3 regions of the Mesorhizobium sp. M0587 genome follow, and region 1 is predicted to be linked to each of the others. Evidence: riboswitches for the same ligand, from Rfam matches in the RefSeq annotation. Region 1 holds a riboswitch; each other region holds the start of a gene.
The links. Region 1 has a riboswitch for thiamine pyrophosphate ahead of thiC (phosphomethylpyrimidine synthase ThiC). Riboswitches for the same ligand answer to the same signal wherever they lie in the genome.
Positions count from the first base shown of each region.

Region 2: it holds a riboswitch for thiamine pyrophosphate, as region 1 does, so the genes downstream of both, NKI49_RS14105 (YkoF family thiamine/hydroxymethylpyrimidine-binding protein) here and thiC (phosphomethylpyrimidine synthase ThiC) in region 1, are expected to answer to the same signal.
Region 3: it holds a riboswitch for thiamine pyrophosphate, as region 1 does, so the genes downstream of both, thiB (thiamine ABC transporter substrate binding subunit) here and thiC (phosphomethylpyrimidine synthase ThiC) in region 1, are expected to answer to the same signal.

Region 1 is NZ_JAMYQP010000021.1:35,097-44,981, forward strand. It holds gene hemA (5-aminolevulinate synthase) at 1-628, shown strand, start outside; gene NKI49_RS19325 (ATP-grasp domain-containing protein) at 1,198-2,502, shown strand; TPP riboswitch at 2,725-2,841, shown strand; gene thiC (phosphomethylpyrimidine synthase ThiC) at 2,945-4,780, shown strand; gene thiO (glycine oxidase ThiO) at 4,777-5,778, shown strand; gene thiS (sulfur carrier protein ThiS) at 5,747-5,944, shown strand; gene NKI49_RS19345 (thiazole synthase) at 5,946-6,719, shown strand; gene NKI49_RS19350 (thiamine phosphate synthase) at 6,716-7,321, shown strand; gene NKI49_RS19355 (hydroxymethylpyrimidine/phosphomethylpyrimidine kinase) at 7,312-8,073, shown strand; gene NKI49_RS19360 (hypothetical protein) at 8,602-9,393, opposite strand; gene NKI49_RS19365 (hypothetical protein) at 9,637-9,885, opposite strand, start outside.
Region 2 is NZ_JAMYQP010000012.1:141,048-150,932, reverse strand. It holds gene NKI49_RS14145 (hypothetical protein) at 1-49, shown strand, start outside; gene NKI49_RS14140 (ABC transporter permease) at 46-285, shown strand; gene NKI49_RS14135 (hypothetical protein) at 270-470, shown strand; gene NKI49_RS14130 (hypothetical protein) at 556-873, shown strand; gene NKI49_RS14125 (hypothetical protein) at 1,062-1,766, opposite strand; gene msrA (peptide-methionine (S)-S-oxide reductase MsrA) at 2,298-2,816, shown strand; gene NKI49_RS14115 (hypothetical protein) at 2,968-3,285, opposite strand; gene NKI49_RS14110 (hypothetical protein) at 3,206-3,508, opposite strand; TPP riboswitch at 3,503-3,616, shown strand; gene NKI49_RS14105 (YkoF family thiamine/hydroxymethylpyrimidine-binding protein) at 3,607-4,215, shown strand; gene NKI49_RS14100 (ABC transporter permease) at 4,264-5,082, shown strand; gene NKI49_RS14095 (ABC transporter ATP-binding protein) at 5,079-5,846, shown strand; gene NKI49_RS14090 (ABC transporter substrate-binding protein) at 5,839-6,861, shown strand; gene NKI49_RS14085 (tetratricopeptide repeat protein) at 7,096-9,885, opposite strand, start outside.
Region 3 is NZ_JAMYQP010000010.1:29,005-38,889, forward strand. It holds gene NKI49_RS11815 (amino acid ABC transporter permease) at 1-650, opposite strand, end outside; gene NKI49_RS11820 (amino acid ABC transporter substrate-binding protein) at 795-1,568, opposite strand; gene NKI49_RS11825 (RNA polymerase factor sigma-32) at 1,897-2,760, shown strand; gene NKI49_RS11830 (M48 family metalloprotease) at 2,779-4,185, opposite strand; gene thiQ (thiamine ABC transporter ATP-binding protein) at 4,507-5,283, opposite strand; gene thiP (thiamine/thiamine pyrophosphate ABC transporter permease) at 5,276-6,892, opposite strand; gene thiB (thiamine ABC transporter substrate binding subunit) at 7,123-8,121, opposite strand; TPP riboswitch at 8,165-8,279, opposite strand; gene NKI49_RS11850 (thiamine diphosphokinase) at 8,367-9,011, shown strand; gene NKI49_RS11855 (ABC-F family ATP-binding cassette domain-containing protein) at 9,013-9,885, shown strand, end outside.

The DNA.
Region 1 (9,885 bases):
GATCAAAGATATCTGTGACATGGCGGACGAATTTGGCGCAATGACGTTTCTGGATGAAGTTCATGCATCGGGAATGTACGGTCCGAAAGGCGCCGGCATTGCCGCGGAACTTGGCATCATGGATCGTCCAACCCTCATCGAAGGGACGCTAGGTAAGGCGTTCGGCTCGATGGGGGGTTATGTGACCGGACCTGCCTCCATTGTTGACAGCATACGAAGCTTCTCGATCGGTTTCATTTTCACCACGGCGCTTGCGCCAGCGCTTGCGGCTGGTGCGCTGGCAGCGCTGCGCCATCTTCGCGATTCAGATTCAGAACGAATTGATCTGCACCGGAAAACGAAACTTTTAGTCGGATTGCTGAAAGAGGCGGGCATCCCCGTCATGCCGACCCGAAGCCACATCATTCCTGTGCTTATTGGTGATCCATTCCGTTGCAAGGAAGCGTCCCGCCAGCTTCTGGATCAGCATGGAATATACGTTCAGCCAATTCTGGCGCCGAGTGTTCCGGTGGGAACCGAGCGGTTCAGGGTGACGGTTACGCCTGCCCATAGTACGACAGATATTCGGACGTTCGTCGATGCGCTCAGGCAGGTTCTGCTGCGGGACAATCTTGGCAAGGCTGCCTAATGTAAATGCTGGGAACGACAGGGCGCGCAGCCTCAGACCTGATTATATCAGCCGGGCTCACCGAGGTGGAAGCGGCGGTCAGCGATCCGGTTCTGACGCCCGATCGCATCTTCGAATGTCATCGGAAAGCAGTTCCGTAACCCGCAATGACAGCTTTCGCGATCTTAAATGATGTGACTCCATGATTGAATGGGGCCGTTTGACGACTCGCTGCTTACACATCGGGCCGTTCCAGATTCAGGGCTCACCATGAGCCGGTATGACCAGAGCGCATGTTCTTGTGCTGCGAGTTTGATGTGGCTTGGCGTGCCCTACCCGAGAGGTAGGTCACGCCCAGGCCCACGGGATCACACACCAACCCCAGCTAACCTGGTTTGAACGGAGCAAGCCTCCGACGCCGCCCTAATCAACAACGCTGCAACAGATCCTTCAAAATCAATTTACAAGATTTTACAACCGTCAGTCGTTGACAATGGTACGGCACCGCGAGTCTGAGGTCCGGCACGGCCATAAAAGTGACGCCGGTACCCTCGGACCGCCGCCAGCACGCAACATCGGGATTAACAGCAATGGTAAGAAGAAGAGCGCTCATATTGGTCGAAGGCCATAGGGGTACTGGTCAGCTATACGTCCAAGCGGCTCAGTGTCTTGGTCTTCATCCAATTACTCTGACGGCTGATCCACCTCGGTACGACTATCTTTCGGCGGAAAACGTTGAGGCAATCCGTGTCGACACTGGCAATCTCGAAGCGTTGGTCCGCGAAAGTTCGCGGCTGCGTGCTACCCACGACATTGCTGGCATTACTGGCTTTGCCGGGGACCATGAATCGATCTATGCGACAATTGGCAAGCTTTGCCGGCATTTCGATCTACCGGGACCGAACCCTGAATCGATTGAACGAAGCTGCGACAAATTCAAGCAACGCCAACTCCTCGCGCAGGCCGGCGTTCCAATACCGGCTTATCGGTTGGCAACGAATGCGGCGGAGGTAGAAAGCTCGGCTGCAGAGATCGGCCTGCCCGTGATTCTTAAGCCGGCAGTAGGCAGCGGCAGCATGGGTGTCCGATTGTGCCGCAGCCTCGAAGACGTAGCCGAACATACGACCTATCTATTGGGCGGAAAGCACATATGGCGGTCTACACCGAAAATACTCGTCGAAGAATTCGCACAGGGCCCGTTCTATAGCATTAATGTTATGGGGAATGAGGTCGTTGCGATTTGCGCCAATGACTTTGGTCCCCTCCCCCATTTCGTCATACGTGAGGTGACGTATCCGGCCCTGCTAACCGATCAGGAGCGTGAGCGCATCGCCGATGTTTCGCTGAGCTGTTTGCGGGCTCTCGGCCTTGGCTGGGGGCCAACTAACATTGAACTCCGGTGCACGAAACGCGGTCCAGTTGTCATTGAAGTCAATCCGCGTCTTAGTGGCGCGCCCGACCCTCAACTGGTCCAGTTAGCTTACGGTGTCGACCTCGTCACCGAGCACATCAAGCTTGTCATTGGCGAGGAATGGGATCTGCGCAAAAAGCATTCGCATACTGCGGCCGCGCGATTCCTGCTTCCTGATCAAGATGGCACCCTCGACTGGATTGGTGGCGACACTCAGGCAGCTGCTATATCAGGTGTGGCCGAGGTCAAATTGAATGTTGAACCCAAGACACCGATCGTCAGGAAGGGGGATTTCCGAGACTGGATTGGACATGTCATTGCCACTTCGCCCAGCCGTGCTGAAACCGAGGGCGCCCTTCAGCGAGCGGTCGACTTGATCGAATGGTCGATCACCCCTTTTCCGGCGACAATAAGAGGTGATCGAGAGCACGATGTTTGTGGGGCGTTCGGGCGGCCCACCAGTTCTGTTCCGATCAGGCATTGACGGCTTAAGATCCTTGAAACGCAGCAGTTCCGTCTACGTCAATGTCACATCAAGTTTGACGAGGCAAATGCAGCTTTGGCCACACCTGCCTGTCTCCCGCGGAACTTCTCCGCGACCCATGGCGAGGCCGTCGGCCCAATTTGGGCCCAATTTGAATGCCGCCCACCGCCGCCGCAGGACGAACATGCGCTTGACAAGACAACGCCGGCCCATTCAACTTGAGGCATTCACCAGGGGAGTCCCGGCAAGGGGCTGAGATACTGCTGGCTTTCGCGGCGCAGTGACCCGTTGAACCTGATCCAGTTCATACTGGCGTAGGGACGGTGCAAGCGCTCTGCGGGAGTTCACGCCCGAGGTCCTGTTTCGGCAGGTCGACAGAAGCGTCTTTTCATCCTTCCGGCACAGAACTGGGTCTCCAATGCATGAGCAAAGGAGCCTCAAGATGAATGCCCTCACCCCAGCCGTCTCAACGGGACCGCTGCCTGCTTCGCGTAAGATCCACAAGCCCGGTGCCATCCACCCGCAGATCAGGGTGCCGATGCGCGAAATCTCCGTCCATCCGACAGCCGGCGAACCGCCCGTCACCGTCTACGATCCGTCGGGCCCCTATACCGATCCGGCTGTCGAAACCAGCATCGAAAAAGGCCTGGCCCGGCTTCGCCACGAATGGATCTTGGCGCGCGGCGATGTCGAGGTCTGCGACGGCCGCCATGTCCGGCCGGAGGACAACGGATTCGCGACGGGCGAACGCCTGACGCCAGAATTTCCCATCCGCCACCGACCGCTCAGGGCCAAAGCAGGCAAGGCGGTGACGCAGCTTGCCTACGCGCGCGCCGGCATCATCACACCCGAAATGGAGTTCGTCGCCATCCGCGAGAACCTTGGTCGCGAGATCCTGCGCGGCAAGCTTGAGCGCGACGGCGAGGCTTTCGGCGCGACGCTGCCCGATTTCGTCACGCCCGAATTCGTGCGTGACGAGGTGGCGCGCGGACGGGCGATCATCCCCGCCAACATCAACCATCCCGAGAGCGAGCCAATGATCATCGGCCGCAATTTCCTGGTCAAGATCAACGCCAATATCGGCAACTCCGCCGTCACATCGTCGATGGCGGAAGAGGTCGAAAAGATGGTGTGGGCGATCCGCTGGGGCGCCGATACGGCGATGGACCTGTCGACCGGCCGCAACATCCACAACATCCGCGACTGGATCGTGCGCAACGCGCCGGTGCCGATCGGCACGGTGCCGCTCTACCAAGCGCTCGAAAAGGTCGGCGGCATTGCCGAGGATCTGACCTGGGAGGTCTACCGCGACACGCTGATCGAACAGGCCGAGCAAGGCGTCGACTATTTCACCATCCACGCCGGCGTGCGGCTGCATTACATCCCGCTGACCGTCGACCGGGTGACGGGTATCGTCTCGCGCGGCGGCTCGATCATGGCCAAATGGTGCCTGCACCATCACCGGGAAAGCTTCCTCTACGAGCACTTCGCGGAGATCTGCGACATCGCCAGAGCCTACGACGTCTCCTTCTCGCTCGGCGACGGCCTTCGTCCAGGCTCGATCGCCGATGCCAACGACGCGGCGCAGTTCGCCGAGCTGGAAACGCTCGGCGAGCTGACGCAGATCGCCTGGGCGAAGGATTGCCAGGTGATGATCGAGGGGCCTGGCCATGTGCCGATGCACAAGATCAAGCAGAACATGGACAAGCAGCTCGCTGTCTGCGGCGAGGCGCCGTTCTATACGCTTGGACCGCTGACGACCGACATCGCGCCGGGCTACGACCACATCACCTCAGGCATTGGCGCCGCGATGATCGGCTGGTTCGGCACCGCCATGCTCTGCTACGTCACGCCCAAGGAGCATCTCGGCCTTCCCGATCGCAACGACGTCAAGATCGGCGTGATCACCTACAAGATCGCCGCCCACGCCGCCGACCTGGCGAAGGGCCATCCGGCAGCGAAAGTCAGGGATGATGCGCTTTCCCGCGCGCGCTTCGAGTTCCGCTGGGAGGACCAGTTCAACCTGTCGCTCGATCCGGAAACCGCGCGGTCCTTCCACGACCAGACCTTGCCCAAGGAGGCGCACAAGGTGGCGCATTTCTGCTCGATGTGCGGACCGAAATTCTGCTCCATGCGTATCTCTCACGACATCCGTGCCGAGGCGCAGAAAGAAGGCATGGCGGCGATGGCGGCGAAGTACCGCGAGGGCGGCGATCTCTACCTGCCGGCGGACGAGACCGGCGCACCGCTCATACCTCAGCCACGTGAGCCATCATGAAAGTCTTGGTCAAAGGGGCCGGCGTTGCCGGCCTCACCGCCGCCTTCGAATTCGCCGCACGCGGCGCGGCGGTTACCGTTGCCGAGACAAGGCCTGCCCTTGGGGGCAATGCGTCGTGGTTCGCCGGTGGCATGTTGGCGCCGTGGTGCGAGCGTGAAAGCGCCGAGCAGCCGGTGCTGGATCTCGGACGCGACGCCGCCGACTGGTGGGACGCCGCAACGCCCGGCTTGGTAGCACGACGGGGAACGCTGGTCTTGGCCTCGCCGCGCGATGCGGGCGAGCTCGACCGGTTCACCAGCCGCACGACGGGCTATCGGCGCGTCGAGGAAGATGAAATTGCCTTGCTGGAGCCCGACTTAGCCGGCCGCTTCCGCCGCGGATTGCTCTTCGCCGCTGAGGGCCATCTTGATCCGCGCCAGACGATGGCAGCACTTCATGACAAGCTCGCGGCCACGGGTGTTGAATTCCACTTCGGCGCCGACGCCCAGCATGGTTTTGGTTTCGATCGCCAGATCGATTGCACGGGAATGGCAGCCGCCGATGATAGGTTGCGTGGCGTTCGCGGCGAAATACTGATCCTGCGTACCCCTGATATCTCGCTGTCGCGCCCCGTCAGGCTGCTGCATCCGCGCTTTCCACTGTACGCAGTGCCGCGCACCGACCACCGTTTCATGATTGGTGCGACGATGATTGAAAGCCAGTCCGCCGGACCAATCACGGCGCGCTCCATGATGGAGCTTCTGGGTACCGCCTATGCCCTCCACCCGGCCTTTGGCGAGGCCGAGATCGTTGAAACCGGTGTCGGCGTCCGCCCAGCCTTTCCCGACAATTTGCCGCGCGTCGAAACGAACGGTGAAATCATCGCGATCAACGGGCTCTATCGTCACGGTTTTCTCCTCGCCCCCGCCATGGCGCGCCAGGCTGCCGACCTGGTTTTCAGTCAAGACAGAACCAAGGAGCTTGCTCATGAAACTGATGGTCAACGGCGAAGCGCATGAGGTTGCCGCCACCACGCTGGCCGAGCTGCTTGCCGCGCTTGACTATGAGGGCGATTGGCTGGCGACGGCCGTCAACAGCGACCTCGTGCACAAAGCCAACCGGGCGGAATTCCAATTGAACGACGGCGACCAGATCGAAATCCTCTCGCCCATGCAGGGAGGCTAGCATGTTCGACCTTCTTGGAACGTCGCTTGCCTCCCGCCTGCTTCTCGGCACGGCTCAGTATCCTTCGCCGGCCATCCTTGCCGATGCGGTCAGGGCATCGGGCACGGCGGTGGTGACCGTCTCGTTGCGCCGTGAGATGGCAGGCGGCAGGGCCGGCGAAAAATTCTGGTCGTTGATCCGATCGCTCGGCGTCAGAATCCTGCCCAACACTGCTGGCTGCCACTCCGTCAAGGAAGCTGTCACGACCGCGAAGATGGCGCGCGAAGTCTTCGGTACGAACTGGGTCAAGCTCGAAGTGATCGGCAACCATGACACGCTGCAGCCGGATGTTTTCGGCCTGGTCGAAGCCGCCCGCATCCTGTGCGAGGACGGCTTTGCTGTATTCCCCTATACCACCGACGACCTCGTCGTCGCCGAGCGGCTCCTTGCGGCGGGCTGCAAGGTCTTGATGCCCTGGTGTGCACCGATCGGTTCCGCCCTCGGGCCGGTCAACATTCCGGCCCTGCGCTCGATGCGCGGACATTTCCCTGAGGTACCTCTGATTGTGGATGCAGGGCTCGGGCGGCCGTCACACGCGGCGGCTGTCACGGAACTCGGCTTTGATGCCGTTCTCCTGAACACCGCGGTTGCCAAGGCGGCCGATCCGGTCGGCATGGCGCGCGCGTTCGGCAAGGCGGTCGAGGCCGGTCGTGAAGCTTTCAACTCCGGAATGCTCGAACCGCGCGACGTCGCCATACCATCGACACCGACCATCGGCAGGGCAGTATTTTCATGAAGCTCGATCCCTTCTACCTGATCCTCGACAGCGCCGCCTGGATCGAACGGCTGGTGCCGCTTGGCGTTAAGATGGTTCAGTTGCGCATCAAGGATAGGGACGAGGCCACGCTGCGGACGGAAATCCGCCGCGCGAACGGCGTCTGCGCGGTCCATGGTTGCCAACTGATCGTCAACGACTATTGGCGCACGGCAATCGAGGAAGGCTGCGACTTCGTCCATCTCGGCCAGGAGGATTTGGCTGCGGCCGACCTGCTGGCGATTAAGTACGCCGGATTGAAGCTCGGGCTTTCCACGCACGATCATCTCGAACTGGAAACGGCCATCGCTGCCGAGCCCGACTATATCGCGCTCGGCCCCATCTATCCCACCATCCTGAAGCAGATGAAATGGGCGCCGCAAGGGCTCGAGCGGATCAGCGAGTGGAAGCATCGGGTGGCGCCGATCCCATTGGTCGCCATCGGCGGCCTCAACCCCGACCGGCTCGACAGTGTCTTCGAGGCTGGTGCGGACAGCGCGGCGGTGGTCACCGACATCACATTGAATGCCGATCCCGAAGCGCGCACGCGAGAATGGATCGAAAAGACAAAGCCATGGCGCTGAGGCGAGAACCGCATGTGCTCGTGGTCGGCGGATCAGACTCCAGCGGTGGGGCTGGAATTGCACGCGATATCGAGACGATCTCTTCCATTGGCGTGCGCACCTGCCTTGCTGTCACCGCGCTAACGGTGCAGACGCACCATGCGGTCATGGAAATCCACTCTATGCAACCCGGTCTGGTGGCCGGTCAGATGCGTGCGGGGTTGCAGGCCAACAAAGTGGCGGCCATCAAGATCGGGATGCTCGCCACGGTGGAGATCGTCATTGCGGTTGCCGGAGTGCTGCGCGAAAATCCGCAGGTGCCGGCAGTGCTCGACCCGGTGCTGGCGTCGACGTCAGGCCGGGCGCTCCTGGAAGCCGGCGCCATCGCCGCCCTGAAATGCGATCTGATGCCATTTTGCCGTCTGGTCACCCCCAATCTCTTCGAGCTGGCACTCCTTGTTGGCTCGGAGCGGGCAGTGGATGAGGACGGCGTAGTGTGGCAAGGCCAAGAATTGCTGGCAGCCGGCGCGCGGGCTCTGCTGATCAAGGGCGGCCATGCATCGGGACCGCAATCAACCGATATTCTGTTGCGCCCCGATCACGAACCAGTCCGCTTTGACACGCCGCGTCTTGCCGCATCGATGCGCGGGACGGGCTGCATGCTGGCCAGCTCGATTGCGGCACATCTGGCGAAGGCGCAATCAATCGAGTACGCCGTGCGCCAGGGCAAGCTCTTTGTGTTAGAAAAGCTTCGGAAAACCCCAGCCGAATAGCCGTAGAGCCGGCTCAAGCGTTCAGCGGCTGACGCTGAAATGGAAGCGTAGCCCTCCTGCCCTTTTTTCACAGGGCGTGACGGGATGAGGCCGCTTTGCAGATCGGAATTCAGCGGCGCCGAGACAGGCTGCCCTGCCAGGCCGGGAAAGTAACGGGACTCTTCCTGCGGCGAAGCGCACTGCCAGTAAGGCATGGGGATGCACTTGTGCCTCCTGGCGAGTGTGAGGCCGCAGGAGCGAGGCATTTCAGCGCGGCGGGGGCCGCCGGATCTGGCCCCGCAGTGCTGGAGCAAAGCAAAGGCCGGTTTGAGTGGGTGGGGAGAGAGGGCCGCGCGCCTCTCTTCCCGCTACATAGGAAAGGTGCCGGTAGGCACATCCATGTCGGCGCAGCCGTGCCGCGAAGCGCCCCAAGAAAGAAGAGCGTACAAAACGGAAGCACCGAAATGCCCGCCAGCGGGACCAAGTCAGATCGGTGCAGGAGAAAGACCGTGGCCCTGAGACCGGCTCAACGGGGCGGCCGTAGGAGCATCAGCAACGCGCCGCCGTCAGGCGGGATGCGGAACGGACGGCCCCCGGCGAAGGGCGCCGTTCTCTTTGAGCTGCGACCCTGGTGAGCGCCTTCGTGCCTAAAAGCTGTGCCGTCGGGCTAAGCTTCAGCTTAAGATCGTTCTGAAAAGCCGAACATGGTTCGTCGAGGTAACCCTTGAGGGAAGGATCCTTGTCGGGTTCCCTGTTTTTCGACAAAATCGCCCTGCAGAATTTATATTGCGATTTGGCGGCATCGCACTGCTGGGTGTCCGCCTTATAGCAAGCGTGGACCAAAACGGCTCCCAGGTAATCATGCTCGACGTTGTTGGAAGAAAGGTGGGTCTGAATGTCTTGGAGAATGGCAACTCCATGGGACATCCCATCTGCTCCGGAGTAGGTCATTACGAGTTGACCGGGTCGTTCAAAGCCGCTTACCGAGCCGCTCCCTGCAACGTTCTCGTAGGTGCCAGACAAATCCGGGGCCGACGTGAATGTCAGCTTGAAGGGGTGCCCCAGGCCGACGGGGGTGACATCCGTAAAGTCGGGACCGTAGTACACCGAGAGATACCACTCGCCCTCTGTAAGAGCGTTGGGGGCTTGCCCGAGCCCAAGGCGCTGCATGCTCTTGTCGATGACAGTCCGAACGACGTTGGACGTGCCCTGCTGGATGCCTTCGCCGAAGCCGGTCCAGATGAAGGCGCCTACGTCCAACACAGCCACACCCAGCAGGCCGAACCTCGCACCTGTTGACTTCGTTTCACGCCCGGGCTCGATTTCCGGCTGGTCCTGCATCCGCCCCTCGCAACGCTCGTCGGGAACAACTTGGGACCCGATTATGGGCCCCAAGGGATCGGTCAGCAGGCTTCCAGATGAACTTTCTTCTTCATGTGCATTCCTCCTCGACTCAAGGGCACTTGCCGTGCGGAGCCGAACACACGCAGTATGGAGATGATAACCCGATTGCGGCTTTCAAGTGTCCTCGCATCCCCCGAGGGCGCCACCTGATCTCTCGGGCAACCTTGTTCGGCGCCGCAGTTATTGAGGCGGCCGGCTTGGAAGCAGTTCCTTATGGCCCTCATGCATAAACCAGAGCACCCGTTTGAGATGACTGCGAAGGGTCTTACGGGCGCGAATTGGCTCTTTGACCGGATCGATACCCAGTACATCCAGCGCCATCTCCTCTTCGCTGGCACTGTCGGCGCAAGCGTCCATGAGCTTCAAATAGAGCTCGAAATGCTTGTCCTCATATGCGGTTAGGCTTTCCGACCAGGGGACTTCCGTTGC
Region 2 (9,885 bases), on a different contig from region 1:
CGCCGTCTTCGCCGTCGGCTATCTGGTCAAGGACGCGCCGAACCAATGAGCGCTCTCCTCACATTCTTCCTCAGCAATCCGGCCGTTCTCGGCATCGGTGCGGCCATCATCGCGGGACTCGGCTGGGGTGTTCGCCAGCGGCTTGCCGGCGAACGCACCGAGCGCGCCAGGCAGGCCGCCCTAGAGGCCGCGGCGCGCGATGTCGCCGACGAGATCCAGAACGATGTCGGCGCGCTGCCTGCCGCCGCTGCCCGAAAGGAGCTCAAATCATGGGCAAGGGATTGAAGCTCGCATCGGCCGCGGCCCTGGTCATGGTGGCCGGCTGCACGACCGTCAAAGGCGGATTTTGCGCGGTGTCCAGCCCGCTGCGCCTGCGGGCGGTCACGGTCGACGCGCTGTCGGACGCCGAGGTCAAGGCGCTGCTGGCGCACAATCGCAAGGGCGAGAGGCTGTGCGGGTGGAAGCCATGACGGACCTCGCGCTTGCACCCGGCGCGCTGGCCGTTTTTGGCGCGAGATCGGTCTTCAGGTTCCAGATCGCGAGGGCAATGGCATGATGTATGATCTCTTCGACCTGCTCGGCATCAAGGGACCGGTGGTCGCCGCCGGCCTGGCCGGCGGTGTTCTGCGCGCCCTGTCGCGGCACCGGTACAAGCTGCGCGAAATGGTGGCCTCGCCAATTTGCGGTGCGCTGGCCGCGGCCTATCTGACACTGCCCGTGGTCCAGTATGCCCGCGCCACCGGCCTGCCGCTGGCCAATGACGACACGACCACGCTGGCGGCGGCATTCCTGATCGGCGTCTGCGCCATGTGGATATCGGATATCATGTTCGAGGCGATCGTGCGCAGGTTCAAGCAGGCGGAGGAAGAGTGATCCACGGCGACCTGAAATTGCTCTAATACGCTCCGCATTCAACTGTCGAAGACAACCGAATAGCCCGCCTCGGCTCGCGCCGGGGCGGGCTTTTTGCGTTTTCAGCCGGATGTGCGATGCCGTTGCCGGTCGGTCGCGATGCGTGTTTCAACGCCGGTCCGGAGCTTTGTGCCAAGGGCTTGGCAAGCTCAAGCCAAGATGTTGACGGCGCGGGCCGCGACCGCGATCGTCAGCAGCGAGATCATCGCCTCGGCCATCATCAGCAGCTTGGCGCGGCGGGAGAGCGGCAAGGTGTCGGTCGGCGAAAACGCGGTCGCATTGGTGAAGGCGAGAAAGACGTAGTCGACGAAGCCGGGCAGCCAGTCCCGGATCTCGCGGTCGTTCAGGGTCATTTGCGGAAACAGGAAATCGGCATGGGCGCGTTTGACAAGGCCGCAGGTCGGCGGCCCGCCGCGATCGGTGCTCCAGAACCAGAGGGCGAAGACGATGACGTTGGTGACCCAGATGTTGAGCGCGTCGACCAGCAGCGTCTCGCCGCTGCTGCCGGCATGGCCCGCCAGCAAGGCGCGCACCAGAAACACCAGCGAACCGCAGTTCATGATGCTGACGACGCCGGTCATCACCAGGGCCGTCCTGCGGATCATGACGCGAAATCGGCCGACCATGTACCAGTGCTCGTCCTCGATCGCATTCTGGGTGGCGGCCTGTGTCCAGGCCGTCGCGACGGACAAAGGCAGGAGCAAGGCGGCCTCCAGCGCCGGCGCCAGCCAGCGGGGGCCGAACGAGAGATTGTTGATGACGAGAAGCTGCAGGCAGATAATGACGAGGACGGCCGCACGCGCCAGCCAGAAGTCGAGCGCGCGGTGGTGGATGACGGCATGCTGGTGACGCATCGAGTATCCGGGGTGTTTCAGACAGCACCATGCGGGCCGTTCTGCCTGGAAGGGGAGGGCAATGGAGCGCCGAAATTCCTGCCCAATCTTGGTCCTGCAATGGCATGCAAGTACACTTTTTCGTAAGCTTTGATGTTGGGGCTGTTCGGTAAGCCGGACGATGTGGTTTTAAGCGCCGCATGGCGGGAATAGACGACTCCATGAATCGCTGGTGCCTGCAGGGCTGCCTGCCGCCGGTTTGGATGCGACGTCGGTCTGGTCCGGCCAGCTTCGTCAGTTTTGCCGCCATTGCGCCCGGCACGCGGCTGCCGGTTGCCATCGACAGTCGAACCCCGGATGCGCGCAACTGAGCCCCGTCGCTCGTTCCGCGCGGTGGTGATTTTCACTTGCAAGGCCGCACGCATCCGGGCAGCTGTGCCTTTGCGGGTGACTGGACGAAGCAGGCGGCAATGCCCATCTATCGGGAGATCCAACTTCTTCGCACATTCCAGGCAGAAGTCATAGCTGGAATTGCTTTTTGGGAGACGAGATATGGCGACTTCGAGCGAACGCGCAGTGCTTGCCGGCGGCTGCTTCTGGGGCATGCAGGACCTGATCCGACGCTTTCCGGGCGTCCTTTCCACCCGGGTCGGCTACAGTGGCGGCGACGTGCCGAACGCCACTTATCGCAATCATGGCACCCATGCCGAAGCCATCGAGATCAATTTCGACCCGGCCAAGATAAGCTACCGCACGCTCCTGGAATTCTTCTTCCAGATCCACGATCCGACGACACGCAACCGCCAGGGCAACGATGTCGGGATGAGTTACCGTTCGGCGATCTACTACACCAACGACGAGCAGAAGCGTGTCGCGGAGGACACCATTGCCGACGTCGATGCTTCCGGTCTGTGGCCGGGCAAGGTCGTTACCGAAATTGCGCCGGCCGGCCCGTTCTGGGAAGCCGAACCCGAGCATCAGGACTATCTGGAGAAATACCCCAACGGTTACACCTGCCATTTCGTCAGGCCGGGCTGGAAACTGCCGGTTCGTGAGAAGGCCGTTTCATAGCGATTAAGGCGACACTGCCGCCCGGTTGCCGACCGGCAGTGTCAGGCCTCAAATGCGCCTAACTTCAGCGTTCCGTGTCCGGGAATGCCAAGCCATCTGAAGAAAGCCGGGGAGCCCATGCTCCGCGGCTTTCTCTCTGATTGGGCAAGCCTCACTTGCCGCAATGATTGTCGTTGACTGTCGGCGTAGTGGTGCCGGGCGAGGTGTGGGTGGCGTCCGGCTGTGCACCCTGCGGGCCGGCGGGACAGTTTCTATCGGCATTCGAGTTCAGATCGCCGGGCACGCCGATGATGCTGTTGGTCGTGCTGGGATCGATCGTGTTCGGCGATGCCGGTGTGTTCGGGTCGACTGTAACCGACCGGCCGCTACCGCCGTTTCCGTCGGCGCCGTCATTGCCAGCGCTTTGCGCCATGGCCGACGTGGCGAGACCAATCGTGAGAGCCGAAGCTGCGAGGATTTTCATGAACATGGTTTGTCTCCATTTCTGTGAAGTCGTCGCTCATTTCTACGATGGTGATCGCATCGCGACTGTTGGGGGAACCGATCACGGCAGTGAAAGGTTCCGGATAAATTTCGCCCGGCGGTTTCGACTTCTTTCGTTCCATGATCAGGCTTGGCGCAATGTTTTTTGATGCGGCATCGACACAAAAACGACTTCCCAAATCGGGCGAATGGTGCTTTAACCCGCCCATCCACAGGGGTGCTCCGTACGGTCGGGGCTGAGACGGGGGCGGCAGGCCCACAGACCCTAGAAGCTGATCTGGGTAATACCAGCGGAGCGAGGCGGGCGATGTTTTCAGGCGCACAGATTTCCCTTTATCCCATGGCCGACGATTTCGTCGGCGTCATTCTCGGCGCGCTCGGCGCGCTCGATCCATACCGAGACAGGCTCAGGATCGAGACCGACGACATCTCGACCTTGCTGGTCGGGCCGCCCGAGGTGCTGTTTCCGGCCATGCGCGACCTGTTCGTGGCGGCTTGCGCCAGCGGCAAGCACTGCGTGTTTTCGGCGGCGATCTCGCGCGGTTGCCCGGGCGAGCCGGACGATCCGATCTGCCGCTCCGACGCGATCGGCGGCCCCGTCCTCCCGCTTGCGGAGCGCAAGGTGGCCGCCATCCGCGCCGTGCAGGCCATGCCCTCGACCGGTCAGCCGGCCGCGGCGCAGTTCTCGCTCTATGTGATGGGCACGGGCGATCACATGGACGAGATCTATGGCTGCATCGATTTCCTGAAACAGTCCGGCGTCTATGAGCGCTCAAAACATTTCTGCACCAAATTACGCGGCGATGCCGGCGCTATCTTCGCCACGCTGAACGAAGCTTTCTGCCGCTTCGGGCCGGCCGCCGGCCATGTCACCCTCGACGTCACGGTCTCGGCCAACAGCCCCACCGCTGCCTGAAGCTCAGCGCCTTTTTCGCGCAAACCGCCGTCACAGGTCTGTTCATCCGTGGTCTCATCGCCATCCAGCTATCCGCGTCGCCTCGCGGCCCTCCTCGCCAAGGCAGCACCGGCCGTGATTTCAGTCGGGTTGCTCCTGGTGGCATGGGAGTTTTACGCCCGTTATTCCGGGATCAAGCCGACGACGCTCCCGGCGCCGTCGCGCGTCTTCGCGCAAGCGATGCTCAATCGCGAGGCGCTGGTCGACAACGCCATCCCTACCATCCGCGCCACGCTGATCGGCTTTGCCTGCTCGCTCAGTGGCGCTTTCGCGCTGTCGATGCTGGTTGATTTCTTCCGGCCGCTGCGGCGTGCATTGTTTCCCGTCCTCATCGTCAGCCAGACCTTGCCGCTGGTGGCGATCGCGCCGCTGGTGGTGCTGTGGTTCGGCTTCGGGCTGATGCCCAAGATCATGCTGGTGGCGCTGGTCACCTTCTTCCCGATGCTGGTGGCGCTGGTGCAGGGTTATGAGGCAACCGAGGCCGAGATCGGCCAGATGCTGCGCGCCATGGGGGCAGGGCGCTGGCGCGTCTTCCTGCTGGCACGGCTGCCTTCGGCGCTGCCCTATTTCTTCGCGGGCCTGAGGATCTCGATCACCTACGCCGTGGTCGGCGCCATCTTCGCCGAATATGCGGGCGCGGCGAAGGGGCTGGGCATCTACATGCTCAACGCCAAGAACAATTTCCGCCCCGATCTGGTGCTGGCGGCCGTGGGCGCAAGCGCCGCGCTCACACTCGTCCTGTTCGGGCTGACGGTGCTGCTGCAGCGCCTGGCCATGCCTTGGGAACGAGCCGGCAGGGAGCCGGCAGGGAAGGGGCCGTCGCGATGAGCCGGCTCGAATTGCGGCATGTGCGCAAGGCGTTTGGCGGGCTCGATGTGCTCGCCGACATCTCGCTCAGCGTCGGCGCCGGCGAGTTCGTCTCCATCCTCGGTCCTTCGGGCGCCGGCAAGTCGACGCTGTTCCAGCTTCTGACCGGCGCCGAGCACGGCCAGGGACAGATGTTCTTCGACGGCGCTCCCCTCGACGACCATGGCAGGCATTTCGCCTTCATGCCGCAGCGTGACGCGCTGATGCCCTGGCGGCGCGTCCTCGACAACACGACACTTGGGCTCGAAGTGCAGGGCATCGGGCGCAAGGCGGCGCGGGCGCGGGTCGCGCCGCTGTTTTCCGAGTTCGGACTTGAAGGTTTCGAGCGGCATTTTCCGGCACAGCTTTCGGGCGGCATGCGCCAGCGCGCGGCGCTTCTGCGCACCGTGGTGCAGGAGCGCGACATGCTGTTGCTCGACGAGCCGTTCGGCGCCCTCGACGCCCTGACCCGCACCGCCATGCAACGCTGGCTGGAACGGATGTGGCGGCACCATAGCTGGACGGCGCTGCTGATCACCCACGATGTGCGCGAAGCCGTGTTCCTGTCCGACCGCATCTATGTGCTGTCGGCACGCCCGGCCCGCATCGTGCGTGAAATCACGGTGCCGCTGCCGCGCCCGCGCCATCCCACCGGTGCCGCCGCGCGGCAAGCCGGTGTGATCGAGGCCGAGATACTCGACATCATCCTCAATTCGCAACCCTCCGAAGGACACGACCATGACTGATCTGACGCGCCGGCAGGCCCTGTTGCTCACCCTTGCCAGCGGCCTGCCGCTGGTCGCCGCATCGAGCCGGGTTCAGGCCCGATCGGCCGCGCAGAAGGTTACCGTCGCACTCGACTGGACGGTCAACACCAACCATATCGGGCTGTTCGTCGCCCGCGACAACGGGTTCTATCGCGAGGCCGGGCTCGAGGTCGATATCCTGCCATACAGCGATACCGGTGCCGGCACGCTGGTCGCCAACCGCGTTGCCGATTTCGGCATCAACGGCACCATCGGCCTTTTCACCCAGAAAACCGCCGGGGCCGACCTCAAGGCCGTCTATGCCGTGGTGCAATCCGAAACCGGCCGGGTGGTCTTTAATGCGGCGCGCGGCGAAATCAAGAGCCCGAGAAACCTCGACGGGCTGACCTACGGTGGTTTCGGCAGCGCCTGGGAGAACGCGCTGATCTCGACCATTATCCGTCAGGACGGCGGCAAGGGCGATTTCGAGACGGTGACGCTGGGAACGTCGGCCTACGAAGCGCTGGCCAATGGTTCCGTCGACTTCACGCTTGAGGTCTCGACCTGGGAAGGCGTCGAGGCCGAACTGAAGGGCGTCAAACAGCGCAGCTTCGTTTATGCCGATTATGGCGTGCCCGACGAGCACACGACGCTGATTTCTTCCAGCGAGGCCTATCTCCAGGCAAACGCCAAAGCCGCGTCCGCCTTTATCCAGGCAACACGGCGCGGCTACCAGTTCGCCGTCGACCATCCAGAGGAAGCTGCCGCATTGTTGATCGCCGCCAACAAGGATGCCTTGACCAATCCGGCGTTGATCCACGCCTCGATGAAGGCATTGATCGACGGCCACTACCTGCGCAGTCAAAGCGGCGCCATCGGCACCATGGATCCGGCCAAGATGGAAGCCATCGGCTCCTACCTCTTCGCCGCAGGGATCCTCCGGAACGGCGACGGCGAGCCGGTTGCCCGGCAGCCGGATTTTGGGAGCTATTTCAGTAACGGCTATCTGGGGTAGGGATCAAAACCGCACGGGGCGCCGGCGTGGAAAGCTGCTCAAGCTGGTTGACCCCGTTCGTCAGCCTCGTCAAAGTCGAGCGCCTGAGGCAAAAACTTTACCGCAATGAAGGACAAAACCGCAATGAAGGACAAAGTGGCGACCGCCACTACGTCCAAACCTGTCCCAAGCAACATCCGCTTGCCCTCCCGAAAACCAGAGCGGTTCACCGTTTCACGGAAACGCCGAACCGCTCTATCTCTTCGTTTTGGCCGCCGCATCACGCTCCTTGCGGGCACTGGGGTAATTTGGATCGAGGCGTAGGGCTTCGTCGAGATCGGCGATGGCGCGGCCGTATTTCCCCTTCTTGTTCCAGCAGAAACCTCGATTGTACCAGGCCTCGGCACCCATCGGCCGTAGACCAATCGCCTTTGTGGAATCGGCAATGATGCGATCGCAGTCATGTTTGGCCGCCCAACCGCGGCTGCGCAGTACGTAGGCGTCCGCATTGTTGGGTTGCAGCGAAATGATCGTGCTCAGATCCGCGATGGCGCGGTCGATGTCGCCCCTCTGCTGCCAGAGCAAGGCACGATAGAAATAGCTGTCGATGAAGTTCGGGTCGAGTTCTATTGCCTTGTTGTGGTCCGCCATCGCTCGGCCGGGATCGCCCTTCAGCGTGAAGGTGAAGCCGCGCAAACTATAGGCGCGGGCATCGGACGGGTCCGCGGCAATTGCAATGTTGTATTGCTCGATCGCCTTGTCGAATTGATTTTGAGAGCGCCAGATCGCACCCGATTCGATGGCGTCTTCGACGACCTTGTTCGGAAGCCGACCAGTTGCTGCCGGGGCTGACGTTTTCGCCTTTGCGGCCACCGCAAGCTTGCGGCCTTTTCGCGCGATAGCCATCTTCGGATCGAGTTCAAGCGCCTTGTCGTAGTCGGCAATGGCCCTGTTATAGTCGCCCTTGGCGAACCAGGCGCTGCCGCGTCCGAAATAGACAGGCGCGTAGGCGGGCTCTATCTCAGCAGCGCGATCGAAGTCGGCGATGGCGCGATCGAACTGGTCCTTCTTGCCCAAGGCAATGGCGCGGCCGAGGTAAGCGTCGAAATAAGTAGGATAGAGTTCGATAACCTTGCTGTAGTCGACGATGGCTCCATCATAATCACCCTTCTCGGTGCGCGACATTCCTCGCCCGACATAAGCGGCCGCCTTCCTTGGATCGAGCGCGATCGCGCGGCTGTATTCGGCAATGGCGCGATCGTATTTGCGCTTGCTGTAGAATGCCTCGCCGCGATCCATGAACGCCTTGAGATTCTTTGGATCCGAGCCGACGGCCTCTGGTGCGACACCGCCTTTCCTGGACGCAGCCACCGCCGCCTCGCGGGCGACCGCGTAGTCACGACTGCCCGGATTGAGCCTTATCGCCTGGTCGAAATCGGCAATGGCGCCGCTGTAGTCCTTGCTGTCTGCCCGTTCTATGCCACGTCCGTAATAGCTGGGAGCGTCCTTCGGATCGATTTCGATCGCCGCCGAATAGGCTGTGATCGCTCGCCCGGCGTCGCCCTTCACGTGCCAGGCCATGCCTATGCAGAAATATGCATCGAGCACCTTCGGATCGAGCTGGGCTGCCTGTCCGCAGTCGGCCAGAGCACCTTCAGGATCACCGGACGTGACCTTGGCCATGCCCCGGCGAACATGGGCAGAGACCAGGCCTGGCAGGAGTCGGATCACCTGATCATAATCGGCAATCGCTCGGTCATACACTCGCTCGGCGGACCAGGCATTTCCGCGGCCGAAATAGGCGAGGGGACTGTCGGGGTCGAGCGCGATCGCCTTGCCATACGCGCCGATTGCCTTCACGTACTGGCCGGCATCCGACAGTCCGTCAGCCTTTTGAACGGCGGCCACGACGCGCGGATCGGTCGACTGAATGAGTTCCGTCAACTTGGCGGTGGAGAGCTTGCTTTCAGGCCGGGCTTTGCGGCCAGTTGCCTGCGGAGCTGCGGGTTTGGCGGCGGCCGCAGCGGCCGCCATATTGCCTTGTCCCTTCGCAGCCAATGCGGCCTTGCGGGCGACCGCATAGTCCGCATTGTCTGGATCGAGCTTGATCGCCTGGCCCAAGTCGGCGATTGCCTCGTCATAATCCTTCCTGTCGGCACGCGCCATGCCGCGCCCATAATAGCTGGCGCCGTCTTTCGGATCGATCTCGATGGCTACAGAATAGGCGGCAATCGCGCGCCCCGGGTCACCCTTGGCGAGCCAGGCGATGCCCTTGCAGAAGTACGGGTCGCGCGCTTTTGGGTCGAGCGTCGAAGCCCGGCTGCAATCGGCAAGAGCGCCTTCGGCATCGTCTGACGTGATCTTGGCGAGTCCCCGGCGAAAATAAGCCGCAGCAAAATTGGGGGCGAGCTGGATGACGGTGTCGTAATCGGCGATCGCCTGCTCGTAAGCGCGTTTGGCGGCCCACGCCTTGCCGCGGCCGTAATAGGCGAACCGATTGTTCGGATCGAGCGCAATCGCTTGGTTGTAGGCGCCGATTGCCTGATCGTACTTGCCCATGTCAAAGAAGGCATCGCCGCCAAGGACCGCTTCCAGGGCGTGCGGGTCGGTCGCCTCCAGGGCTCTTGCGGCCAGCGTGTCTTGCGTGGCCGTAATAACCGGAACGACGGCTCGCTGCTTCGGCTGTTGGGTGTTGGGCGACAGTGTTGGCTTGCTCTCGCCGGCGCCAAGCTGGTCGCCGCAGCTTCCTGCCCGCGTCGGGTCAAGCTCGATGGCACGCAGGCAATCCGCCACCGCTCCGGCGCCGTCTCCCTTGAGTGTCCTTGCGCGGCTGCGCCCGAGATAGGCGTCTGCATTGTCGGGATCGAGGCTGATCGCCTTGTCGAAATCGAGAAGCGCGCCCTCCACGCCATATTTCGACAGACGCATTCCGGCGCGCTCGATCAGAGTCTTCGCGGCTGCGGCATCGCTTGTCGTATCCCCGGCGGCGGCCAAATCTTCGCCGGGCGCCTGTTCAACATCGTAATCGGTGATAGCGGGGTCGAA
Region 3 (9,885 bases), on a different contig from region 1:
CGGTTGAGCCGTCGTTCCAGCCGTGTTTGCAAGGCCGACAGCACCGAGCTCATCGCGAGGTACAGGATCGCCGCCTCGACATAGAGGATCAGCGGCTCATAGGTGGTGGCGACGATGCGCTGCGCGGCCTGGAACATCTCCGGCACGGTGATGGCGGCGGCCAGCGAGGTGTCCTTGACCAGCGAGATGAAGGTGTTGGAGAGCGGTGGCACGGCAACGCGGCCGGCTTGCGGCAGGATGGTGCGCCGCATCGCCTGGCCCCAGGTCATGCCGATCGAATAGGCGGCTTCCCACTGGCCTTTCGGCACCGAGCCTATGGCTGCGCGGATGATCTCCGACGTGTAGGCGCCGATGTTGAGCGTGAAGCCGATCAGCGCCGCCGTGAAGGCGTCGAGCAGGATCCCGACCGACGGCAGGCCGTAGAAGATCAGGAACAGCTGCACCAGGAGCGGCGTGCCACGGAAGATCCAGACATAGAAGCGCACAAGCGCGACCAGCGGCTTCGGGCCGAACAGCCGGCCGAGCGCCGCACCCAGGCCGACCGTCAGCCCAAGGGCGAAAGACAGCAGCGTCAGCGGCACGGTGAAGATCAAGGCAGCCCACAGCAGCGAAGGCAGCGACTCCAGCATCAGTTGCAGCCAGTGCAGCACGAAAGATCCTCCAGAATGGGCAAGGTGGCTTGATGAAGCGCGAACGCTGGGTGCCATATCACGATAAAAGCGACGAGCCGTCAAAGACAGCCCGCCGCCCGATACGTTGCCGGGAGCCGGGGAGACCGGCCCACCTCGTAAGGATTACTTCGAAACGTCCTGGCCGAAATAGGTATCGGCGATCTTCTGGTAGGTTCCATCGGCCTTGATGTCGGCCAACGCCTTGTTGATGGCCGCCACCAGCTCCGGATCGCCCTTGCGCACGATGACGCCGGAATAGTCGGCGTTCTCTTCCTGTGCGGCGATCTTCACATTGGCGTCGGGCTTGTGCTTCTTGAAGTCGAGGAACGACAGGCTGTCGTTGATGGTGGCGTCTGCGCGGCCGGTCAAAAGCAGCTGGATCGACTGGTCGAAACCATCGGTGCCGACGAGCTCGGCGCCGTTTGTCTCGGCCAGCTTGCCGAAATTCGAGGTCAGCGACTGCGCCGATTTCTTCCCCTTGAGGTCGGCGAAGCTCTTGATGTCGGTGTTGTCGCCACGCACGATCAGCACCGCCTTGGAAGCGATGTAGGGATCTGAGAAATCGTACTTGGCCTTGCGGGCGTCGGTGATGCCGACTTCATTGATGACGGCGTCATAGCGATTGACATCGAGACCGGCAATCAGCCCGTCCCATTTCCCTTCGAGGAACTCGACCTTGACCCCGAGCTTGTCGCCGATCGCCTTGGCGATTTCGACGTCGAAACCGACCAGCGCACCGGAAGCGTCATGATAGGTGAACGGCGCATAAGTGCCTTCCGTGCCGACCTTGATGACTCCTGCCTGCTTGATCTGGTCGAGATTGGCGCCGGCATGGCCAGCGGTGATTGCCAGAACCTGCAGCGTTCCGGCGACTATGAGCGACTTCAGCCATTTCATTTTTCTGTGATCCCGTCCTGGGCCTGATGTCAGGCACGTTGTGAGCGCAGGAAACTGACAGATGCTGGGGAGAAAAATAAGGAACAGAATTTCAAAGACAGCCAATTTCTGAAACCAGATTCCATAAAAAGCGATTTCCGGTGGCGATCAGGATCATCACGGATCACCGCCGACGTCTCCCAGGCAACGCAGTCCGCCCGCAAGCGGCCACGGAACCTTTCCCGAGCATGGCACGTTCTGGCTGTTGTAGGGCAGGACGCCGTCATTTCAACCCGGCTCCTGCCACGTTCGCGAAGTCATCCGCATCGCCTGAGCCAGGGAGCACCTCATGATGGAAGACACGGCAGGACGGATCATGGTCCGTGCGGCAATGAAGGCTCCCTACCTCGAACGTGACGAGGAACACCGGCTCGCGTTGCGTTGGAAGGAAGACAACGACCAAAACGCGCTGCATAGCATCACAGTCGCCCATATGCGGCTCGTCATCTCGATGGCCTCGAAGTTCCGCCACTACGGCTTGCCGCTCGGCGACCTGATCCAGGAAGGTCATGTCGGCCTGCTTGAGGCCGCCGCCCGCTTCGAACCGGAGCGCGAAGTGCGGTTCTCGACCTATGCGACGTGGTGGATTCGCGCCTCGATGCAGGACTACATCTTGCGCAACTGGTCGATCGTACGCGGCGGCACCAGTTCGGCGCAGAAGGCTTTGTTCTTCAACCTCAGGCGCTTGCGTGCCCGTCTTGCAAACGGGACCGAGCCGCTCTCCAACGAAACCCTTTACCGCGAGGTGTCGGTTGCACTTGGTGTTTCCGAGGCTGACGTGGCGATGATGGATTCGCGGCTGTCGGCTCCGGATTCCTCGCTCAACGTGCCGCTAGCCGACGAAACGGGCGCCACCGAACGGATGGACTTCCTGGTCTCGGACGATCCCCTGCCCGACGAAATCGTGGGCGATACGATCGATGTCGAGCGCCGTTCGGTGTGGCTGAAGACAGCGCTTGGCGCGCTCAACGCGCGCGAGCTCCGCATCATCGAGGAGCGCCGGCTGAGTGACGAGGGGGCCACGCTCGAGGCACTTGGCGAGACGCTCGGCATCTCCAAGGAGCGCGTCCGCCAGATCGAGGCCCGCGCCATGGAAAAGCTAAAGGTCGCACTGGTGAAGCAGAACCCCGAATTTCTGGCGGCGGCCGCCTGAACTTCCGACAAAAGGCCTTTACTTGTCGGTGACGATCTTGACCTTGTCACCGGCCGAAACCGCCGCACCCGGCGACAGCGCGTTGAGCACGCGGAATAGGTCGAGCTTGCGGTCGACACCAACCATCTGAGCTGAAAGCGAACCCATCGTTTGCCCCGGCTGAACGGTGAGCACGCGGATACGCAGCGGTTTCAGGGCCGCCTTTTCCGCGGCACTCAGGATCCGGAAGGAGCCGCTGACCGAGCGCGCCACCGTGTCCAGCGAGGTGCTGGCCGAGGGTGCCGCGGTGAGCAGCCGGTAGACCTGGCCGCCGGCACGGATCACCGCGATGTCGAACTGCCAGCCTTCGGCGCCGGCATGCGCGGTCGCCGCCTCATTGCCGTTGATCGTTTCCTGCTTGACGGCGCTGTCGTCGAGACCGGCGACCCAGCCGCTGCGGATGTAGTCGGTCAGCGTCCGGTTCTTGTCGATCGAAACCCCGTCGAAGCGGATCGCTATGTCGCCCGGCCCGGTCGCCGTCACTGCCGCCGCCGAATTGTCGATGATGAAGCCTTCGGGCACCGAGAAGGACACGCCAAGGCCAGGATGCAGGAAGGTTTCGCCGCGCACATAGCCTTCCTCGGGCGTGTCCCCGTAAAGCAGGCCGTCTATGCCGGCGAGGAAGGAATCACGGTCGCGCGTGCCGACGCCGGGCGCGCCGAACTGGCGGGCGTGGCGTTGCGCCAGATCGATGCGCTGCGGCGTATTGGGGTGCGTGGCCAGGAAGTCGAGGCTGGCATCGGTGGCGCCGCTGATCGAGCGGAAGTCGGTGTAGGCCGACATCGACTGCAGAAAGCGGCCGGCGGCATAGGGATCATAACCCGCCTCGCCGATCGACTTGATGCCGATGGCGTCCGCCTCCAGTTCCTGGTTGCGCGAGAATTGCGCCAGCCTGAGCTTGCCGCGGATCAGCGCGGCCTTGGCGGTCGGGCTATCGCCGAGCACGTCGGAAACGACCTTGGTCGCCAGGCCTTCCTCGGCCTCCAATTGCTGGCGCTGCAGGCCGTGATTGGCAGTGACATGGCCCATCTCGTGCGCGATGACGGCGGCGAGCTCGGAAGAGTCGTTGGCCAGCGCCAGGAGGCCGCGCGTGATGTAGAGATAGCCGCCCGGCAGCGCGAACGCGTTGACGTTGGGCGAATTCAGGATGGTGATGCGATAGGTCTGCGTCGGGTTGGCCGACACCACTGTCAGGCTGCCGACCACCTTGGCGACCATGCGCTCCAGCCTCGGATCGGAATATTCGCCGCCATAGGTCGCCAGAATGCGCGGGTGCTGCGCCTTGGCCAGTTCGGCGAGCTTGTTGTTGCCGGTGACATTATCGACCGTGATCGGCTTGTCGGACGGCTGGAAGCCGGATTCCTGAACTTCCGGAGGCGTAAACATCTGGCAACTCGCCAACGCCACGGCAAAACCGGCCAGAGCGAGAAAGCGCGCCAGCGGATTCGTTCGTGGTCTGTTGACGCCGATCGCCAGAACGGCCTCCTTTCGGGTCCCGGCGCATGGCCACGAAAATCGGGAGCGACCTTCGGAAGGTGCCACGCGTAAAAACAAACTGCTACAATATCCGTCGCGCGTCCCCTCCGGACGGGCGGCGGATGCTGTAGCCAAATCAGGGTCCATGCCGGACCAATAAGGCGGACCTAGCCACACTACTCCAGCCATGGCAAGCAAGCGCCCCATCCCTGGAGCCGGTTTGACCGTAAATTATGGCCGCTTCCGGGCAATATCTCGTGATACGGCCTCCCCTGCACTCGCACCGACATAGCGCCGGAATTCTTCCGGACCAGCCCCGGCGAAGAAATCATCCGCCTCGCCGGCGGCAGCGACCATGCCGTCGTCCAGGAACACCACGTGCTGGGCGATACGGCGGGCATCTTCGGGCTGATGCGTGACGAACACCACCGTCATGCCGCGCTCGGCATGGACCGCGGCAACCAGATCGAGCATGTCGGCACGCAAGGCAGGCCCGAGCGAGGCGAAGGGTTCATCGAGCAGCAGCACCGGACGGTCGCGCACCAGCACGCGGGCGAGCGCAACGCGCTGCCGCTCGCCGCCGGAAAGTTCGCGCGGTAGCCGCTTTTCCTTGCCGGAAAGACCGGTGCGCGCAAGCGCATCGGCGACGGTCGCCTGATCGGCCTGCGTCAACCGCAGCGATGGCGAGCGGCCGAGTCCGACATTCTGCTCGACGGAGAGATGGGCGAAAAGGTTATTTTCCTGGAACACCATCGACACCGGCCGAGCCGCCGGCGGCTCGGCCGTAACATCGACCCCGTCGATCAGGACACGGCCGGACAGAGGTGTCTCGAAGCCGGCGACCAGATTGAGGAGCGTCGACTTGCCCGAGCCGCTCGGCCCCATGACCGCGGTGATTTTCGCCACGGCGAACGCTATGTCGAAGACAAGCGGTGCCTCGCCATAGCTGAACGAGACCTTGTCCAGCCGAACTGGAACCCCTTTCCCGCCGGCCGCGTCGTCAGGCATCACGGATCTTCTCCCTTCCAAGCCAGTCCGCTGCCAGCACCAGCGCGAGACAGACGAGGCCGAGCAGCAACGCCAGGCCGGCGGCATCCTCGGTGCGGTAACTGCCCATCCGCGCCAGGAGAAGGTAAGGCAAGGTCTGCACGGAATCACTGCCGAACAGGGCGATGACGCCGAGATCGCCGAGCGACAGTGCCATGGCGAAAGCAAAGGCGGTGGCAAGTGGCCGCCGCAGTGACGGCCAGTCGACCAGAATGAGCCGGTTCCATCCAGCGATGCCGAGCTGTGCGCAGAGCCGTTCGTGTCGCTCGCTTGCGGCATCGTAGCCGGGACGGACGGCCCGCAGCGCGAACGGCATCGCCATCACCGCGTTGACGGTAACGACCATGACCGGGGCAATGGCGAAGACGTCGCCGATATGGCGCAGCAACAGGAACCAGCCGGCGCCGATGACGATCGGCGGCACGACCAGGACAAACCCCGCGCCTGTATCGGTGGCATGTTCGAGCATCGTCCTCGGGCCGACGCGGCGGTTCATCGCCAGCGCACGCCGCGCCATGGTCAGCGCCAGCGACAGCATCACCGAAAGCAGCGCCGACAGAAAGGCGAGCACCGCGCTGGTCAGCATCGCTTGTCTTACGGCGACCTCGCTGGCCAGGCGGCCAAGATCGGCGCCAAGTCCGGCCATCACCGTGGCCGCCATCGGTCCGATGACGAACAGCAGTGCAAGCACGATCAGCACGGCATTCAGCGCGGTCTCGGTGCCTTTGATGGAGAGATAGCGGCGTGGCGCGACCGGCAGGCTGGTATCTCCGACCACGTTGGCGCCAAGCCGCGTCAGCGCCAGCACCACGACGAAGGTCAATGCGATTTGCAGCAGGGTCAGCGTCACCGCCCGCGACGGATCGAAATCGAAGCGCAGCGCCTGGTAGATGCCGACCTCGAGCGTCGTCGCGGCCGGCCCGCCGCCGAGCGTCAGCACGATGGTGAACGAGGTGATGCAGAGCATGAAGACAAGCCCGGCGACACCTGGCAAGGCGGCACGCAAGGTCGGCCACTCGATCAGCCGGAAGGCCGGCCGCGCCCCCATGCCGAGCTGGCTCGCCAGCCGCCACTGGTCGGAAGGTATGGTCCGCAGCGCCTCCAGAAATAGCCTGGTCGCCAGTGGCAGGTTGAAGAAAACGTGAGCGATTAGAATGCCGGACAGGCCATAGATTCCCGGCCAGCTCTGACCGCCAGCAGCACTGAACAGACCGGCGAAATATCCGGCACGGCCATAGAGGGCGAGGATGCCGAGTGCCGCGACGATCGCCGGCAGGGCCAGGGGTATGGCGAAGAGTTGCAGGATGAAGGCGCGGCCGAAGAAAGCTGGATGCCGCGACAGCGCGCGCGCCACGAACAATGCCGGGCCGACTGAAAGCAGCGTCGAGAGCGCCGCCTGCCAGAGCGTGAAGCGGATAACGCGCAGGAGATAGGCGTCGAAGGCCCCCCGCGCGCCGGATAAGTCGTGGGCACCCTCGATGATCAGGCCGGCAAACGCCCCGCCAATGAGGAGCGCGATTGCAGCGAGTGCGAGGACACCGGCGGTGGTGCGGGGGTCAGCGCGTTGCACGCTGCACCATCTGCCTCGATATCATCGACTGGCGGGGACTTGACGAACGTGACTGCCGGACATCTCCCCCACGAGGGGGAAGATCGGATGTCGCTGCGGCTTCCGCCAATCTCAAACGCTGCCAGGAACGAGCCGGCAACGAAGCTGCCAATCTCCCCCTTGTGGGGGAGATGTCCGGCAGGACAGAGGGGGGCGCCGTAGGGCGATCATCTTTCAATCATATAGCCAAACTACTTGCTCATCACCGCCAGCCATTCATCCACCCAGGCCTTGCGGTTGGCCGCGACCTCCTCGGGGCTGAACAGCAAGGTCTTGGTCGGCTTGACCAGTTTGTCGAAGGCCGGGTTGAGCGGTTTGTCGGTCTTGCCGGCCGGGAACATCCAGTTGGTCTCCGGGATGGCGTCCTGGAATTTCGGTCCGGTCATGAAGGCCATGAACTTTTCCGCCAGCGGATTCTTGGCCCCCGTGGTGGTGATGCCGGCGACCTCGATCTGCAGGTACTCGCCCTCTTCGAAGGACGCCGCCTGGTAGCGCTCGGTGTTTTCGGCGACCATGTGATAGGCCGGCGAGGTGGTGTAGGACAGCACCATGGGCGCCTCGCCCTTGGTGAACAAGCCGTAGGCCTCGCTCCAGCCCGGCGTCACGGTCAGCACCTTGGCCTTGAGCTTGGCCCAGGCCTCCGGCGCCTTGTCGCCATAGACCGACTTGACCCACAACAGCAGGCCGAGACCCGGTGTCGAAGTGCGCGGATCCTGGATGACGATCTTGTCGTCGGCGCTGCCTTCGACCAGCTCCTTCAGGCTCTTCGGCGGTGTCTTCAGCTTCTGCGTGTCATAGACGACGGCGAAATAGCCGTAGTCGAAGGGAACAAAAGTGTCGTCGCTCCAGCCACCCGGCACGTTGACCTCCGTCACCGCGCCATGCGGCGCGAACAGGCCGCTGGCCTTGGCGTCGGCGGTGAGGTTGGTGTCGAGGCCAAGCACGATGTCGGCCTTGGTCGAGGCGCCTTCGAGCTTGACGCGGTTGAGCAAGGCCACGCCATCGGCGACCGAGACGAACTCGACATCGCAGCCGCATTCCGCCTCGAACTCCTTCTTCACAACCGGGCCGGGACCCCAGTCGGCGGTGAAGCTTTCATAGGTGTAGACGGTGAGCTTGTCCTTGGCCAAGGCCGGTCCGGACAGGGCCAGGACCATTGCCGAGACAAGAGAGTATAAAAGCGTGCGCATCGGCGCCTCCTTCGTTCGAGTTGAAGGGAATTGAGGCGTCGGACTGTCCGAAACGTCTAATCCCTCCGCCGGTACAAACCGGATCAGGTTCAGCGGGTTGGCGAGACTGCCTCTCAGCCGGTCCGCGAAGATCGCGTCCGGCACCCCGTTAGAGCGCCTCGACACATAGGCCCGGCCGGCGAACCACGCAAGCGGAGTTTGCCGGCCTTCCGTTTCCCGTGCCGGGCTGGTAAGGGCGACAGGATATGAGCACATTCACCATCCTGCTTGGCGGCGATCTCATCCGCACGCCGCGGCTCGACCGCCATGTCGAACGTTCCCGCGTGATCGCCGCCGACGCCGGCATCGGCCACGCGCGGCTGCTGGACCTTACCCCGGAGCTGTGGGTGGGCGATTTCGATTCCGTGCCGGCCAATCTGCCTGACGATCTCGCCGCCGTACCGCGCCGGACCTTTCCGGCGGAGAAGGACCAGACCGACGGTGAACTGGCGATCGCGGCTGCGCTCGAACGCGGTGCGACCCGTCTCGTGCTTGCAGGCGCCTTCGGCGGCAAGCGCGCCGACCACGCCTTCCTGCATATGGCACTCGGCCTGCGGCTGGCCGAGGCAGGAACGGAAGTACTTTTGACCAGCGGCGCCCAGGAAGGCGTCCCTCTGCTGTCCGGGAAAACCAGTTTCGACTATGCCGCCGGCACGCTGTTTTCGATCCTTGGCTTCTCCGAACTTGCCGGCCTGACCGTTTCCGGCGCCAAATGGCCGCTGAACCACGTCCAGGTGGCGTTCGGCTCGTCGCTGACCATCTCCAACGAAGTCAAGGGCAGCCTTGAGATCGCCCTCGGCCACGGCCGCGCGATGCTGCTTGCTCATCCCTATCCATTAGCTGAAAGCTGACATGGCCCCGCCCCTTCTCAATCTCGACGGGATAAAACTGACCTTTGGTGGCGCGCCGCTGCTCGATGGCGCCGCCTTGACCGCTTCGGCCGGCGACAAGATCGCGCTGGTCGGCCGCAACGGCTCCGGCAAGTCGACGCTGCTCAAGATCGCCGCCGGACTGATCGAGCCGCAGGACGGCGAGGTGTTCCGCCAGCCTTCGGCGACCGTCCGCTATTTGCCGCAGATGCCCGACATGGAAGGCTTCGCCACCGTGCGCGCCTATGTCGAGGCCGGGCTTGGCCCCGCCGACGATCCCTACCGCGCCAGCTATCTGATGGAGCACCTCGGCCTGTCGGGCGAAGAACGGCCGAACGATCTGTCCGGCGGCGAGGCCAGGCGCGCGGCACTTGCCCGCGTCATGGCGCCGGAACCCGACATTCTGCTGCTCGATGAGCCGACCAACCATCTCGATCTGTCGGTCATCGAGTGGCTGGAAGAGGAGCTCGTTCGCACCTCCTCCGCCCTCATCGTCATCTCGCACGACCGCCGCTTTCTCGAACGCGTGTCGCGTGCCACCGTCTGGCTCGATCGCGGCCAGACCCGCAGGCTGGACAAGGGCTTTGGCCATTTCGAAGAATGGCGCGACCTCGTGCTGGAGGAAGAAGAGCGCGAACAGCACAAGCTCGGCCGCCAGATCGTGCGCGAGGAGCACTGGTTGCGCTATGGCGTGACTGCAAGACGCAAGCGCAACATGCGCCGGCTGGGCGAATTGCAGACCATGCGCCAGCGTTTTCGCGGCCATCGCGGCGCCGAAGGTTCGGCCACCATGGTGGCGAGCGACGCCGCCGAATCCGGCAAGCTGGTAATCGAGGCCAAGAATATCGAGAAGAGT